DNA from 2 places in the Lacticaseibacillus rhamnosus genome. Region 2 is predicted to be linked to the other one. Evidence: riboswitches for the same ligand, from Rfam matches in the RefSeq annotation. Region 2 holds a riboswitch; the other holds the start of a gene.
The links. Region 2 has a riboswitch for thiamine pyrophosphate ahead of thiT (energy-coupled thiamine transporter ThiT). Riboswitches for the same ligand answer to the same signal wherever they lie in the genome.
Positions count from the first base shown of each region.

Region 1 (5,362 bases), 1.4 Mb from region 2:
ATTTCAAGTGTCAGCAGCAGAATAAATAAACTCAGATTTACTGCATTGGTCTTTTTTACTGGCATCATGTCACTCCTGTAGAATGTGTAACCGGTGATCGGCAAGTGCCACATGCTGGTGACTGATGCCAGCTAGCGGAGCCAGTCGGTGCGTCACAATCAAAAACGCCTGCTTAGCTGCTTTTTCCTTGATCCACGCGGCAAAAAAAGCACAGGCACGTTCATCTAATCCGCTAAACGGTTCATCCAACAGCAAAAAAGTTCGCTCCAGACTTAACATTGCGATCAGCTGCACCATTTTTTTCTGGCCTTCGCTCAGGTGATACAGGCTGCCGGTTTGTTTTTCTGTCAATCCCAAATAGGCAAGGGCAGCTGCCTGGCGTTTGCGTACTTTTGGCGTCAAGGCTGGCCCAAATGCAAGTTCATCGGCGGGAGTCAATGTGACAAACTGCTTGCCGGCATCCTGTACCGCCAATGTCATCGTCCGGTACAGTTTTTTAGTGCGGCGTAATCGGCGGCTGTCGAGAAACATCCGGCCGCGATACGGATGCAACTGCACCATTGCCCGCAGCAAGGTTGACTTGCCGCTACCATTAGCGCCTGTCAAAGTCGTGATACCGGTATTAAACTGCCATGTCGGAGCCTGCACCAAAATTTGGTGATTCCGGGCGCAGACAACTTGGTCAAATCGTAGCAACGAAACGGTGGCTGCATTGGCTTGAGTTAAGTCAAACTGGGTGGGAATCGTGGTCAAAGTTGTGAGTGGCAGCCTGGTCAGCTGGCCGTCTTTCAAAGCAACTAGCGCATCGGCTACTCCGGCGTAATCACGCAAATCATGATCCGCAATCACAATCGTTTTGCCAGCATCGCGCAATCGCCCTAACTTGGTAATCAACTGCTGGCGACTGACCGGATCAATACTGGCAAACGGTTCATCCAGCAATAAAATGGGCGGATTCATCGCTAGCAAAACGGTTAATGCTGCCCGCTGCTTTTCACCACCGGAAAGTGTCTGCAAGTCACGATTTAACAACGCTTGCGTATCGCCCAGCGCCACGGCCTGCTTACTTCTTTGGATCATGGCTGTTGCAGACAAGCCGAGATTCTCCAACGCAAAGGCAAGTTCGCCGCTTAACGTCCGCATGGTAAATTGTTGATCAGGATTTTGGAACAACATCCCGACCTGCTGCGCTTTTACCTGCATACTGGCTCCACTGAGATCATGATTATCAAGCAAAATCGTGCCGGAATAGGTCATCGGCGCAAACCCGGCGATTAAATTGAGCAATGTGGATTTGCCACTACCGCTATCACCTGTCAGGACCGTTAACGCACCTGTCGCAAACTCAAAACTCAGGTGATCAAACAACGGCGTTTCCCGGTGGAACTGCAAATCTTTCAACCTAATTCCCATTGGCTTTTACCTGCCAGCAAGTCGCTTGACACCGGCTGCTTGCTCGTAAAGCTTCATGACCAACTGCACCAAAACGACGCCAAAGAAAATAACGGACAATAAACGTACCGTGACCAAGCCTAAGATCATGCCGAAGCTGTACGCGCCATAACCCAGCTTGAAGTATTCATAAGTGAAACTAAACAAGGTGGTGCCCACTGCCGCCAAAAGCAAGCTCACCGTGTCATAGCGCCGGTATCGCGTCACAATAAATCCGGCCTCGCTACCTAGTCCCTGAACAAAACCGGATAGCAAAACGGCAGGGCCAAAATAAGAGCCATAAAGCATTTCGGCCAACGCAGCCAGACACTCACCAAGAATTGAACTCCCTTTCTTCCGCAACAGCATGGTCGTCATCGGTGCAGCCATCACCCACATACCAAACAGAATCTCGTTAGCAAAAGGTGCATAGCCCAGTGGTGTCAAAGCCGCCGCCAACACGGCATAAATTGCATCGGCACCCATGAAGACACCACCAAACAAGAAGGCTAAAAACGCCAACAAGACCACGTCACGCAAAGACCATTTATCCATCAAAAAAGCCCCTCTTTCTTCGAACAAAAGACAGACGGGGGCCTAAGCAGTCACAATCAGTCATAACCATGTTTATGTGTGAATCTCCATCAACTTCTCCCGCCAATCGGTTAGCGAACAGGTCAACTCAAAGAAAAAGGACCCGACACCAAACACTGGCGGGGTCCATGAAATCACAAATAAGCATCGTCATAAAACGATTGATCTTAGCGACATTTCCCTGCGGCAGTACTAACTGCATCAGGTTCCATGGGTATTATCTCAGCTTTTCAGCACCCCAAATGTTTCTATTCGATTGTAAAGGCAGTATAGCATGTTTTATTTGAAACCGCTAGCACTTGGAAATCAACCGTGACTAGACGCTGTCAATTTCTAAGCCTAATCACCACGGAGCGCCTCAATTGGCTCGCACAAATGCGTCAATCGTTTCTTCCGATTCCTTTGTATCAAAATCACCAAGACACATCCAATGCCAACAAGAAAACCGCACGAATGCCCAATCTGCTCATAGATTCTCGTGTCTGATAGTTCTTGATAAGGCCAGTATCCGGTTGTGAAAACGTAAAGAATTACGCCAAATGCAACAACTTTTGTCAACGGTGAAAAGGCAGGTTTACTAGTTACAAGTGCCAAAACTGCTAATGGAAATAATCCGTATACCGACATCGAAACACCATTAAACCGCTCAACATAGCTGCCAATTCCTAGGTGTGATTGAATAAATCCTCCAAATCCAAAGCAAAACAGCAACTCCCCTGCCCAACTGCAGATAAAGAAGCTAATGACGAACGCAGCCTTACCAAGTTTCCATTCAATAAACGGTCCTAAAATTATAATGGCGAACATATTGGGCAATAGGTGATTTTCCCAATCATAATGAAAAACGCTGCTCGTCACCACCCGCCATAATTCTCCTCTTAAAACTGCGGGAATATTGCCCAAAAAGTCACCCGAGGGAATTAGATAAACGTTAAGCAATACATAAAAGAGCAAATAACATAATACCCTCAATTTTCAAGTCAAGTGCAACGATGATAACGAATTCTTGATAGTGGTCTAGGCTGTTACGCCATGCATCGGTAGTAATCGCATGGGCGAAGATAGTTCAGAATACGTCTGGGACGATGGTTCAGTGCGGATTGGACTGCTTGAATTTCAACCAGGGTAACTGCTCTGAGAGACTTCCCTTTCGGGAAGAATTCCCTAAGCAGTCCATTGGCGTTCTCGTTTGTGCCACGCTCCCAAGGCGAGTACGGATGTGCGAAGTAAATCTGGGTTCCAACAATCTCTGATAACTTGGCAAACTCGGAACCATTGTCAAAAGTGATACTCTCAAATTCCTTGGCCCCGTAGTCGTCGATCGTGTCCTGCAAGGCTTTAAGGCAGGTGCCCGCATGATAGTCAGGAATCTTGACGATGATCTCAGTCCGGCTGTACCGTTCTGTGAGCGTCATTAATGCTGGCTCATCAGCTAAGCGAATACCTTTGACCAAGTCGCCTTCCCAATGTCCCACGCCTGTGCGGTCATTCACGGCCGCAGGACGCAACTCGATTGAGTCGCCGTATATCTTCTTATTCTTGCGCTTGTGGGCGTTCTTATAGCCTTTGATGCGGCGTCGGAGCTTCTTGGGAAGTGTCATGTTGTCTAGCTCAAGCAGCCCGGCGTCGATGTAGCGATACACAGTTGTCGTTGAAGGGCAAGCCTTGCCCTGGTCGCGATAGAAGTGTACGAAGCTATCAACGCTGTGTACGCGCGGCTTACGAGTAAGCTCCCTGGCGAGAGCCTTGAAGAACGCACGGCCGGTCTTAAGAAAGGCGTAGTGACCGGTTCTATCGCGTTTACGGTCGTGCATGGCTTGGGCAGTTTCCGCAAGATAGACTTGATGCGAGTGACGCTTCGAGTCGAGCTGAGTTACAGATCCACGCGTGATTTCTCGTGAGATTGTCGCTTTACTGCGATGAAGCTTCTGTGCAATCACGGTCGCGGTGTCACCAGCAGCCTGAAGGGCCTGAATTGTAGCACGGTCGCTAAAACTGAGTTGTTGGTAATGCTTGTGGGTGTTAGTCTGAGAGTGGGTCATGAAGATTCCTGCTTTCTTGTTTAGCTAGCACTAACAAGAATAGGTCTTCATGGCCTTTATGGTCTAGTCGTCAGGGTGTTGCACTTGAATTGTAAACTGGGGAAATAACATAATACCAAAATACCACAGATGAAGCATGTTCCCTTAGCTGCTAGAAACACCGATAGCAGATTCACTCTTCGCAACTTCGCCAGCATAAGCCCACCCCATTTTTCAAAATTGTTTGTGTCAATCCGTCCGTGAGAAGCTCAGTTATTCGACTTTGCCAAAAAGAAGTGACGTTGCTTCAAATTTTTCAAAGTAAAAATGCCGAGCGCGCAAACAATTCCGCCCAGTACACCGCACAACTGGCCAATTCGAACAACGATTGCAGGATCTGACCTATTCGCATTAGCCCAAAACACCAGAATCAAGTCACCTAGAAATGCTCCGGTCGTAACGAGCTTTGTCAGCAGAGAAAACGGCGGGCTTTTAATGGCAAATACCAATCCGGCTAACGGAAACAGGGCATAGACTGCCAAGGTTGCGCCATAAAATGCGTCAATATATGTATTCAGGCCAACAGTTGACTGAATAATGCCATTAAAGCCAAAGCAAATAAGCCCGGCTCCGATCCAACTGGCCGCAAAGAAACTGATCACAAACGCACGGCTGCCAATCTTCCATTCAATAAACGGACCAATCATCAGAATTGCAAGCACCGTCTTTATGAGTGGCTCCCAATCCGAAAAGTAAACCGAACTTGTCACAATCCGCCACAACTCGCCCTTAGAAATTGACGAAATATCCCCCAAAAGATCGTTAGCGGGAATTAGAAACGTACTTGTCAAAGTTGAAAATAGTAAAAAACAAAAGTACAAGGCGCAGCAAATCAGCAGCGTCCCCTTTGCTGCCAAAAATACTGATAAAAGATTTAACGTTCTTAATTTTGCTAGCATGCAAACATCCCCATTTTCTCCACGCCGAAGCTGTAATATCTAACGAGTCAGCCCGGCTTTATGAATCAGCTTGTGAGTATTGACGCTCATTGTAAAGAAAGTCATCATTCAAACTCACGGTGCATACTCGATCCCTATACATCTAGCGGCTGTTAGATAAACAATTTGCAATTTTATAATGAATAGTACACTAAAATTTAATGACGTCAAGTATTTTATCCTTAAAAAGAAATATTATTGACGTTTTGTATCACTAATAATATCCAAAAACATTTATATAATAGAATAAAATTTATAAAGTGATGGACATCAATTAGTATTAGCTTGTTTAAAAATGAATTCCGATATTAATATTTA
Region 1 is NZ_LR134331.1:362,789-368,150, reverse strand. It holds gene EL173_RS01805 (energy-coupling factor transporter transmembrane component T) at 1-65, opposite strand, end outside; gene EL173_RS01800 (ABC transporter ATP-binding protein) at 70-1,413, opposite strand; gene EL173_RS01795 (ECF transporter S component) at 1,420-1,986, opposite strand; TPP riboswitch at 2,187-2,276, opposite strand; partial or broken gene EL173_RS01790 (rhomboid family intramembrane serine protease) at 2,365-2,991, opposite strand; gene EL173_RS01785 (IS30 family transposase) at 3,051-4,067, opposite strand; partial or broken gene EL173_RS15270 (rhomboid family intramembrane serine protease) at 4,172-4,264, opposite strand; gene EL173_RS01775 (rhomboid family intramembrane serine protease) at 4,316-5,005, opposite strand.
Region 1: it holds a riboswitch for thiamine pyrophosphate, as region 2 does, so the genes downstream of both, EL173_RS01795 (ECF transporter S component) here and thiT (energy-coupled thiamine transporter ThiT) in region 2, are expected to answer to the same signal.

Region 2 (5,362 bases):
AATGTTTTTTCCTTGATGCGATCGCGGGTTGTTGCAAGAATAGCTGTTCCTTGAGGGATTCGGGTTAAATCACGTACTGCTTCCAAAGCTGCTAAATCAACATTTTCAAACTCATAGGTTAAAACGTCCGATTCTTTAGCCAACTTTGTCAGTGCCGCTTGATCGTCGTATGGTGCCGTGATTTGAAAGTCTGCTACCTGACCGGCTGGTGAATTCGGCGTCGGTTCCAAAATGCCAACTCGATAGCCCATTGTCTTGGCACTTTGGGTTAACATACGTCCAAGCTGACCGCCACCGATAATCCCAATCGTGGCAGGTGAGGTAACCACATCAATCATTAAGTGTGGCCTCACTTTCTTCAGCCCGTTGCGTTTGTGCCTGACGGAAGGCCGCCAGCCGCTGACTTAATTCAGGACTTTGCAAAGCGAGGATTGATGCCGCGTACAAAGCAGCGTTCACAGCGCCGGCATCACCTATTGCCATCGTTCCAACTGGCACACCTCCTGGCATTTGCACAATCGACAACAAGCTGTCAACGCCATTTAATGTTCGTGTTTTGATTGGAACACCAATGACCGGTAGCAGCGTGTTAGCCGCTAACATTCCCGGTAAATGGGCAGCACCACCTGCACCCGCAATAATCACGCCAAAACCTTGATCAGCAGCATGTTTGCCAAATGCCGCCAGCTGGTCCGGCATCCGATGAGCTGATATCACGTGCTTTTCATAAGGAATATCAAGCGCCTCTAACTGTGTGGCAACTTGTCGCATGGTCGGCCAATCTGAACTTGATCCCATGACCACGGCTACTTTTTGCATCTCGTCCCCTGCTTTCTTTAAGATGTTTTGAGAATAGCACGTTAAGCAACAACATTCAACACTAAAATAGAACTATAACGCATATTATTCGTTTTAATGTTCGTGTTTTGCTCAAACCTGGTCGAGAACTCCAGCTTTTTAAAGCAAAAAAATAGCCTTAGAGACAATCTCATCTCTAAAGCTAACTTATTTTGAGAGCACACTTATCCCCCGACAGCGCCTTAACAAACTAATTGTTTTAGGCTGCTTTAGTGGAAAGTGATTTACCATCCTTTGCTATAAACAGTTGTGGTGCCACCGTGAGTAAAATACCAACAACCACGATTGCCAAAACGGTGCTGAACAAAGCCGATCCACCGTTGACGATCAGTGAATAAATCCACACATTCATGCCTTTTGGTGCGTAACTGCCCCAAAAAACAACTCCAGCGATGAAATGAATGAAGTACTTAGCAAAGGTTCCGACAATAATGCCAGCAAAAGCATAGCCGCTAGCTTTTACTTTCTCACCGCCGCGGACAGCCTTTTGAAATGATGCAAAAGTCAAGCCCATCAAGCCAACCAGCGTAAAGGCAATTGGATATTCCAAAAAGCCTTGAACCGGATTCAAAACACTGCCACCACTAAGGCCGCGGAGGATCAAATCAAGAATCCCCCATACAAACCCGGCCCACGCTGCAGGAATTGCCCCGCGCCGCATCGCCAAAACCGCGATCGGAATCAACCCATAGTTCAATTCAATCGCCGAAACACCGGTTGTATGCGGAATATAAGTCAACGCCATTGCAAACGCCGCAATAATCGCTGTTTCCAAAATCACAACCAGACGCTTATGTTGTTGCATAAAAAAAGCCTCCCAGTGAATCCCCACTCACAAAGAAGGTCGTTTCCGACATTCACAAATCCCTACGCTCGCACTAACGAACAGGTTCGAAGGGTCCGGGTCTCCCCGCTCTCAGCCAATGGCTCCCCTTTGTGAAGGTTCATCTAATTAATTGATACATTGTCATCGTACCAGACTTTATAAAAAGCGCAAACATTTTGTCCAGAACAGAGCGTGAGCCAGCCCGGTTAGAAACCGGAGCATAAGTGGCCTTGAGCGTGATGACCGGGTTTTGGTCATTGCGCTCAAGGTCCTTATGTGCAGGTTTCTGGGCTGGCGAACGCGTTTATGAGCGTATACTGGAGCGCTTAGAAACCGGAGCATAAGCGGCCTCAGACGTGATGGCCGGGCTTTGGCCATTGCGGCTGAGGTCCTTACACGCAGACTTCTGCGCCGGCGAACGCGTTTATGAGCGTTTACTGGAGCGCTTAGAAACCGGAGCATAAGCAGCTTTGAGCGTGATGGCCTCCTCTTAACCATTGCAGTGTGATCCATACATCCAGCTTTCTGCGCCATGAAGCACGTTATGGTAAACGCATTTTCCAAATTCACAAAGCAACCGGTCTCACCATCAAAACACACCGCACACCTCACCAAAAATTTTCAGCTCAACTTCAAAGCTACCGACTCAGACGAATTTTTTCATCCCGATGAAGTGTCTCCAAAGATTTTCCTGCTGTCTCCGGCACACACAAAATGACAAACAGCAAAGAAACGAGATTGGTGCCAATGAAACAAACAAAAGTCCAAAACATACCAATGCCTGCCAAGCCGATCGGGAAAAGAACGCCGACCGCAAAATTAGCGAGCCACAGGAAAAATGTCGCCGTTCCCATTCCCAAACCGCGTAATTGCTCGGGAAAAATTTCGGATAGAAGCAACCACGTCATCGGGCTAATAGCGCCTTGGAAGAACGCTAGAAAAATCATCATCATGGTGATGGTTGTAAATGCGCGCCATGAAGAGCCTGCAGGTAAGCGGCTCGCGAAGGTCACGCCAGTAATTGCAATACTAGTCCCGATTAAGCCGATGATCAGCAATGGACGCCGCGGAACATGCTTTAGCAACTGTAAGGTGACAAGGGTTGCTGCAACTGCAGTTACCCCATTGGCAATATTGGTGATTAAGGCACTATTACGACCAAATCCGGTCATTTGCAAAATCGAGGTACCGTAATACATCATGACATTGATCCCGGCAATCTGCTGAATCACGCCCAATCCTATTCCGATTAGCACTAGCCGCCGAATCCACTTAACCTTAAGCGCCGTGACCCGGACTTTCTTGTGTTTCGCGCTGGCCGCAATGGTTTGCTCCAAATGATCAAGTTCTCGCGGAACCTCTTGCGGTGCACGAAGAACCGACAAGCTCGCCTTTGCAGCTGCCTGTCGCCCTTTCATGACTAACCACCGTGGCGACTCCGGGACAAAATAAATGCCGATTCCCAAGACAATAGCAGGAATAACCGCCAACACAAGCATCCAGCGCCAAATCCCAGGCATATCACCAAAGTTTGTCCCTAACACGGCATTAAGGATGAACGCAAGCAACTGACCGGTGACGACCATCAATTCATTTTGGGTCACCAGCCGCCCGCGATGGCTTGTTGGCGCAATTTCGGCTAAGAAACTTGGCACTAACACGGAAACGCCACCAACCGCTAATCCTAGAATCAATCTTGCCCCAATCAGCCAAATAGCACTTGGCGCCATTGACGAAGCAAGCGTTGCCAGAAAAAATAATCCGGCTAATCCAGCAATTAACCGTTTGCGTCCATAACGATCACTAATACGCCCCACTAAAACAGCACCAAATGCTGCCCCAAGTGTCAAACTGCTGGTCACCCAGCCTTGCTGACCCGGAGCCAAGTGAAGTTCACTGGAAATAAATGGCAAGGCACCATTGATGACGCCGGTGTCATAGCCAAAAAGAAGGCCACCCATTGTTGAAATCAGGGCAACTAACCTTAAACGAACACGTGCGCTCATCAACGAATGGTGTCGTTGACGCAAGCCTGTCTTTGTTTGATTCTGCAAATACATGCAATTCCCCCTCATCGACTAGGTGAACCGCCATACCTACTAGCAAAGATCCGCATCGCAGCTCGACCATTTAGTTTACATAATAACCATAGCACTTTTCTGAAAAATCTGCAGAGCGTGAGCCAGCCCGGTTAGAAACCGGAGCATAAGTGGCCTTGAGCGTGATGGCCGGGCTTTGGCCATTGCGCTCAAGGTCCTTATGTGCAGGTTTCTGGGCTGGCGAACGCGTTTCAACAAGAGCGTGAGCCGGCGCGCTTAGAAGTCGGAGTGTAAGTGGCCTCAGACGTGATGGCCGGGCCTTGGCCATTGCGACTGAGGTCCTTACACGCAGACTTCTGCGCCGGCGAACGCGTTTCAGAGCGTGAGCCAGCCCGGTTAGAAACCGGAGCATAAGTGGCCTTGAGCGTGAGGACCGAACTTTGATCATTGCGCTCAGGGTCCTTATGTGCAGGTTTCTGGGCTGGCGAACGCGTTTCAGAACGCCACAATCCAGACTTGTGCCCCATCTTCCGTCAAGAGATCACAACCAATTTTTCAATTCCAAACAAAAAAGCGTCAACCCTAGAAAGGATTGACAGCTTCTTTAAATCAATACATTTTATTGTCCGGTAGTCTTCTTAACCAGATCAGCGTTTTCGTCGTTTGAAATATTTTCATTCAACGCAACGTCAGCCATCTTGGCCATGTCCTCGGTGGAAAGCCGCTTCATCAAGCTGCGAACCTTAAGAACAGAAGTTGCAGACATGGAATATTCATCAAGTCCCATACCAAGCAATAATGGAACCATGATTGGATCGCCAGCTGCTTCACCACACATACCAGCCCATTTGCCTTCCTTATGCGCTGAGTCAATAACATGCTTAACCAGTCGCAAGATGGATGGGTTATATGGTTGATACAAGTATGAAACATGTTCGTTCCCACGATCAGCAGCCATCGAATATTGAATCAAATCGTTGGTACCGATTGAGAAGAAGTCAACATACTTGGCGAACTGATCAGCCAAAACAGCTGCAGCAGGAATTTCGATCATGATGCCAAGTTGGATGTTGTCGGAAACCTTCACGCCATCCTTGACCAGCTTTTCTTTTTCTTCAGTAAAGATCTGCTTAGCCTGTTTGAACTCGGCAATCGTCGCAATCATCGGGAACATAATCCGTAAGTTACCAAAAGCAGACGCACGCAACAACGCACGCAGCTGAGTCCGGAAAATATCCTGACGATCAAGACTGATCCGGATCGCACGATAACCCAAGAATGGGTTCTGTTCTTGCGGTAATGGCAGATATGGCAAGTGCTTATCCCCGCCAATATCCATGGTGCGAACAACAACCGGCTTTGGATTCATCGTTTCAAGAACCTTCTTGTAGGCCTCAAACTGATCGTCTTCAGTCGGTAGTTCAGCAGAATCCATGTATAAGAACTCAGTCCGATACAAACCAATACCTTCAGCGCCATTCGCCAAGACCCCATCAAGATCTTTTGGTGTCCCGATATTAGCAGCAACATCAAAGTGCTTACCATCAGCGGTAACCGATTTGGCTGTCTTCAACTGCGCCCATTCAGCTTTTTGCTTGGCAAATGCTTCAGCAGCCTGCTTGAATTTGGCAACTTCATC
Region 2 is NZ_LR134331.1:1,812,600-1,817,961, forward strand. It holds gene purK (5-(carboxyamino)imidazole ribonucleotide synthase) at 1-338, opposite strand, end outside; gene purE (5-(carboxyamino)imidazole ribonucleotide mutase) at 331-819, opposite strand; gene thiT (energy-coupled thiamine transporter ThiT) at 1,058-1,663, opposite strand; TPP riboswitch at 1,705-1,802, opposite strand; gene EL173_RS09265 (sugar porter family MFS transporter) at 2,323-3,744, opposite strand; gene ptsP (phosphoenolpyruvate--protein phosphotransferase) at 4,343-5,362, opposite strand, start outside.